Regions from separate parts of the Clostridium gelidum genome, predicted to be linked through region 2. Evidence: riboswitches for the same ligand, from Rfam matches in the RefSeq annotation. Region 2 holds a riboswitch; the other holds the start of a gene.

Evidence for each region. Region 2 has a riboswitch for cobalamin ahead of psyc5s11_RS19295 (sirohydrochlorin cobaltochelatase). Riboswitches for the same ligand answer to the same signal wherever they lie in the genome.
Region 1: linked by a shared signal. The riboswitch ahead of psyc5s11_RS17365 (energy-coupling factor ABC transporter permease) and the one ahead of psyc5s11_RS19295 (sirohydrochlorin cobaltochelatase) in region 2 are both predicted to bind cobalamin.

Annotation. Positions count from the first base shown of each region.
Region 1 is NZ_AP024849.1:3,767,853-3,771,071, forward strand. It holds gene psyc5s11_RS17360 (energy-coupling factor ABC transporter substrate-binding protein) at 171-494, opposite strand; gene psyc5s11_RS17365 (energy-coupling factor ABC transporter permease) at 494-1,246, opposite strand; cobalamin riboswitch at 1,403-1,539, opposite strand; gene psyc5s11_RS17370 (energy-coupling factor ABC transporter ATP-binding protein) at 1,587-2,411, opposite strand; gene cbiQ (cobalt ECF transporter T component CbiQ) at 2,424-3,219, opposite strand, start outside.
Region 2 is NZ_AP024849.1:4,204,842-4,208,060, reverse strand. It holds gene psyc5s11_RS19305 (right-handed parallel beta-helix repeat-containing protein) at 1-487, opposite strand, end outside; gene psyc5s11_RS19300 (hypothetical protein) at 804-1,223, opposite strand; cobalamin riboswitch at 1,531-1,714, shown strand; gene psyc5s11_RS19295 (sirohydrochlorin cobaltochelatase) at 1,960-2,796, shown strand; gene psyc5s11_RS19290 (cobyrinate a,c-diamide synthase) at 2,873-3,219, shown strand, end outside.

The DNA of each region.
Region 1 (3,219 bases), 440 kb from region 2:
AAAATCCATGAAAGTTTAGTAATCTTATATCTTGTTTTTAAAATTATATACCGTTACTGGGTATTTATAAAAAAAGCCCGTCCAGTATAGTACTGGACAAGGCTTTTGCTAGGCGCTGCTGCTTTTTGCATCACCGTTTTTTCTTTATATTTCAATCATACGAAAAAATATTATTTTATTTTGTTCTTCTGATTTTCTATTTTATTTCTCTCTACAAATCTTCCCATGAAGAAAGCAATAACACCAACTCCAATACCTGTTTGTACACAGAAAAGTAAGCTCTCTATCTCGCCAGGTAATTCTCCACCAATCCAAGTTTCCATAACAGGTGTAAACCAAGGTTTATACTCAGTACCTGTAATTTGGGTAACAACTTTGCTTCCAGCATCATCAGAACCACCGAACTGGGCACCCTTTAATGCGAATAATGGAATAATGCCAATCAATGCAGCAATAATTAATAAACTTACGACTGTTTTTTTCGTCTTTGTCATCAATTTTCGCCTCCATTCATAAATCCAAGATCTGTTAGTTCAGATTTTGCATATGTTTCAAGGCCAATAATGATGACAACAGTTAGAATACCTTCGATAATTGCTAGTGGAATTTGTGTCGGTGCAAATACTGCAAGGAACTTTACTGCAGATGCAAGGGCACCACCATTCTCAGACGGATATGCAAGTGCAAGCTGACCACTAGTTATACAATAAGTGAATAGATCACCTATTGATGCTGCCAAGAAAATACCTACATGTTTATTAACTTTTAGCATCTTACATAATTTATAAATTCCATAAGAAACGAAGGGACCTGCAATAGCCATAGAAAACGTATTAGCACCAAGAGTTGTAATTCCCCCATGAGCAAGCAATATTGCTTGAAAAATCAGTACAATAATGCCTAGGATGCTGACAGCGCTTGGTCCAAATAATATTGCACCAAGTCCAGTACCAGTCATATGTGAGCAACTTCCTGTTACTGACGGAATCTTTAAAGATGAAAGTACGAAAACAAATGCGCCTGCCATGGCAAGAATAGTGATAGCTCTATGGTGCTTGGACAACGTTCTCTTAATTGATAAGTAACCTACTACTACGAATGGAATGCATATAACACCCCACATAATGCAGAATTTTGGTGGAAGATAACCTTCCATAATGTGCATTGCGTTTGCCGCCGGAGCTACTCCGAAAACTAAAGCAAAGGCTGCGCAAAGTGCGACAATTCTCTTTTCTTTTTGATTCATTTTTTCCTCCTCTATAGTTTTTAATGTGAACGACATCAAAAACTAGACAATATAAATCACCTGCATTTACAAAAATAAATCAGGTGTGCGGTCCTAGGATAGGACTTTAGCGATTATTATCGCTAACCACACTTAGTCATCGTTCGTAACTAAATATAACAACTTATCACATTGGCTGGTATCCTGACTTGGCAGCTTATGCTTGCCTTCACAGTGGCGTGACCGCATGGGATTTTCACCCATTTCCCGTTGCCTTAACAAATATTTGCTGGCACCAATAGATATTAAATTATCAAAAGTATCATAACATGTATATGCCAAACTGTCTAGAAAATGTCTATTATTCAAGCATTTTCTTGAATTCCTGTGTACTTTTCGGATAGTCTTTTGTATCTTTTAACAGATGTTTTTCTACAAGGGATTCATAGACTTCTAGTAAGGTTGGTTGTCTCAAATTTGCCTGTTTTAAAATTTCAGTGTTTTGAAAAATTTCTAGAGGCGCTCCGTCTGCGATAATTTTCCCCATGCAGAAAACAATAACTCTTTCAGCCCATCTATATGCAAAATCTACATCATGAGTAGAAATAAGCATGGTCTTTCCCTCTGCTCCAAGCTTGAGTAAAACTTCTTCTAGCATATGTGCATTTAAAGGATCTAGTGCTGCTGTCGGTTCATCAAAAATTATAATTTCCGATTTCATAGCAATGATATCAGCAATAGTTACGCGCTTTTTCTCACCACCGCTCAAATAATGAGGAGGACGATCCTTGAAATCAGATATGTTCATGTATGATAGTGCTTCATCAACCCGTTTTAGTACTTCCTCTTTTGGAAGCTTTAAATTCATAGGTCCGAATGCAACTTCTGCCCTAACTGTAGATGCAATGATTTGATTGTCTGCATCCTGAAATACAATTCCAATATTTTTTCTAAGCTCGTTTAAATTCTTTTTACTTATAACTGTACCACGATAACTGATTTTCCCTTGCTGCGGTGTAAGTACACCATCCACGTTCAAGAAAAATGTGGATTTTCCAGAGCCGTTGGAACCAAGAACAGCGATTTTCTCACCTTCATAGATATCCACGTTTACGCCTTCCAATGCAGGCTTTCCATTTCCGTATATGTAGTAAAGATCTTCGACTTTTAATATTAAATTTCCCATAATCGTTCCTTTCTATCTTGTAAAGGCCCAGAGCATAATTAAAAAAATTATGAATGCTGCTGCGATGACAATTTGTTTTGTCTCTACATTTTTATCTTCTTCCAAAAATATAAGATCTCCATCATAACATCTGGCTTCCATGGCATCATAATAAGCATTTGCCTTTTTTAATGAAATAACTAACATATTGCTTGCAATGCCTCCAAATGTATAGCAGGAAGTTTTAAAATCACAGTAGCCTAATCGTGATTCTGCGGAGTTTTTCATTTTAGCATAAACATCCATCAAAATGAAAATATAACGGTAAATAAGACTCATGAGTTCTACAATAAGCTTTGGCACATGTGCCTTTCGAAGCACATAGATAATCTCAGAGGATGGAGTCGACAGTGTCATCATCTGTAGAGCACTGATAGCTGCAAAAACCTTCAAAATCAAAAATACCACGGTCTTAAGCTTTGCATGAGACGTAAACACATAGCAGAAACCAAGATACAGATTATACTGCCCCATGGGCTTCCTTGAAAAATCAATGGCAATGGTAAAAGTGCCAAGCAGGATAAAGACGATTGGAATCGCAAGTATCGACAAGTATTCCATTACTGAAAATTCTCCTTTCATAACGGTCAAATATGCCATTGCAATAATGACTGCAACAGATACATGGGGATTGTCCAATACAATGCAAAGAATCAGAGTCAAAACAGATAAAGATACTTTAAAAGTAGCATTCCAATGTCTAATTTTAGAAGCATAAGCATAAAAATCAATGGAAATCCCTTCACCGTGTTTATGTCCGATTTTATGG
Region 2 (3,219 bases):
CGATAGTTAAATTATGAACGTCTTGAATATTTAATTCGTTTCCATCATATACGGTGTTCCATATTACTGAATTATCTGCTTTATTAATTTGATCAATATTTGATAGATTATATACTCCTGGTTTCAATAAAATTCTTTTATTGGAACCTATGGCATTAACAAATTCCTGAGCAGTTTCAACAGTAACCTCATCAATTTTCACATCTGAATTGCTTGTTGATGCTGCCTTTTGATTAATTACCCATGCACCATCAGAACCTAATTTAAAACCATCAATTGTTTTGTCATGAGCCATATAACCATCAGAATAAAAATAATACCATTTTCCATCAATTTTCATCCAGCCTGTAGCTGATGAATCTACTGTATACCACCATCCTTTACTATTTTGTCTCCAAGAAGCACTTGCTCCTATTGAATTTAAGGACAATACTGAAGCTACTACTAATAAACTAGCTATTACTTTTGTTAATTTTAACTTTTGCATATTGTTTATCCCCCTTTTTATGTTCTAATATATTTATTTTATCATAATAAACAATTTATGAGAAATGTTATATTTAATTCCAATTTGTAGGCATAAAAAAGAGTGCTATAAAAAACAACTCATGAATTAATCTATATATTTTTTTTATAGTAGAACTGCTAAGGGAATAGATTCTTTATTTCAGATTATTTTGCAGATGAGTGGACAATAAGAAAACACCAACAATTTAGATACCTAAATGTTGATGTTTACTATAGTGGTGATAAAAGGAGAATCGAACTCCTGATTCCGCCGTATACTACTTCATATTAAAGTTCTATTTTGCTAGCCAATCTAAAACAGCTTGGTTTGCAAATGCTGAAGATTTTGCATCTATTTTTGTTACAAAGATAAGATCTCCTTTGTTTGCTACGGAGCTAACTTCAGCAAATATTTCATTTGCAGATGAAGTTGTTTTAACAAAAAATCCTTGAGGTAAAAATTGAGCCCAAGCGCCTAAAGATTTAATTTTTCCAATTAAATGAGCTTCTCCATATACAGGTTCATCAGAATGAGAGTGATCTTCGCCACATCCACAATCTTCTTTTTCATGAGAATGTGCGTGATCTTCGCCACATTCACAATCTTCTTTTTCATGAGAATGTGAGTGATCTCCACCACATCCACAATTTTCATCATGTACATGATTGTGTCCAGTAGTATCGCTTATAAAATATGTAATCATATATGCTGACATAATTGCACCGCCTTTAAAATTTGTTATATTAATATTTTTTTTAGAAATCTGAAGTAATAAGTCAAATATATAACAGATATTTTCAGATGTCTTATATTAAAATTATACTAGAATAAAATGAATTGTAAATCAAAATTATTTCTGTCTTAAAAACTTTTGCAATGAATAATTAAATTAAAACTACTTTTGGGTTGAATAAAGTATTTTAGTACTTTATAATTTAGAGGTAAGGGATGTGAAAGGAATAATAAGTCAAGGACACGAAATAGATTAGTAATCTGACTTGGTAATTTTGTAATATATATATAGTTAAAAATGATTTTTAGGTTTTATTAAAAAATTAAAAGGGAAAGTAGTGCAAATCTACTACAGCCCCCGCTACTGTAATGGAGGACTAATCTCTAAAATATCCACTGAGAAATTATTCTTGGGAAGGAAGAGATTTAGGATGACACCAAAGTCAGGAGACCTGCCTAGAAGTTTTATAAAAAATGCTACCTTCGGAGGGAAGATACTAGCAAATGGTGGAATGTAGTTCTAAGTGAAGTGAAGCGTTTAAGTGGAGTTTTATATTATAGATAAGTTTTACATTCTTAATTTGTTATTATGTATCCTCTTTGCCTAAAAACGGGTAATGGGGATTTTTTGTATATTCAAAATAATAAAATTGATACATAAATTAAAAAAGTAATGAAATGAAATTTATTTTTTAGATTATTATTTAGGAGGAAATCAAATGAAAAAGGCTATTTTAGTAGTAAGTTTTGGAACGAGTCATTTAGATGCGCTTAAAAATTCAATAGAAAAGGTTGAAGATAGAGTTAGGGATGAATTTAAAGATTACGAAGTATTTAGAGCATTTACTGCTCATATTATAATAAAAAAATTAAGAGAAAGAGATAATTTAATCATATTAACTCCAGAAGAAGCTTTAGCAGATTTAAAAGCTAAAGGATTTGAAGAAGTTATAGTTCAACCATTACATATAATTCCGGGAGAAGAATTTGATTACATAAAAGGTGTTGTAGAAAATATAAAAGATGATTTTAAGGTTATTAAACTTGGAAGACCTATATTCTTTTATCAGGGAATGAATGGACTTCCTGAAGATTACTTCTTATTTATAGATAGTATTAAAGATGTTTTACTTGGAGAGGAAAGTGTTGTATTATTTGGACATGGCACTGAACATCCCGCCAATGCAGTGTATGGAATGCTTCAAACTGTTTTAATTGACAATGGTTATGAAAATGTATTTGTAGCAACAGTAGAAGGATATCCAACAGCGGATACTGTATTGAATAAGCTTAAGAATAAAGGAATAAAGAAAACAAAGCTTGTTCCATTATTAGTTGTTGCAGGGGATCATGTGAAAAATGATATGGCATCAGATGAAGAAGATTCTTTAAAGAGTATACTACAAAGAGAAGGAATAGAAGTAACTTTACATATGCATGGACTTGGCGAAGTAGATAAATTTAATGAACTTTATATAAATAGAATTTATGATTCTATTCATGAAAAATATTTAAATGCGGGAACAACTAAGAAACTTAGATATAAAAGCAATTAATAATTACTCATTGTAAATTTTAAATTAAAACTATAAATTTCAAACTGTACATTTGTGAAATAGAAAGGAAATTATTATGAAATCTATAATCATTTCTTCAAATTGTAGTGGTGGCGGAAAAACGACTTTTACCCTTGGACTTATGAAAGCACTTAAAAATAGAAAATTAGAGGTTCAAGGATATAAAGTTGGACCAGATTATATCGATCCAGCATTCCACACTGAGGTAACAAAAAAAGCGTCAAGAAATCTTGATACTTTTTTAATGGGTGAAGAAGGTACTATAAAAAGTTATATTAAAGGTAGTGGAGATGTTGGAATAATTGAAGGGGTAATGGGCTTGTACGATGGAATTGGAGTATCCGAAAAAGGTTCAACATATGAAATTTCAAAACTTTTAGGAAATATGCCAATTATATTAGT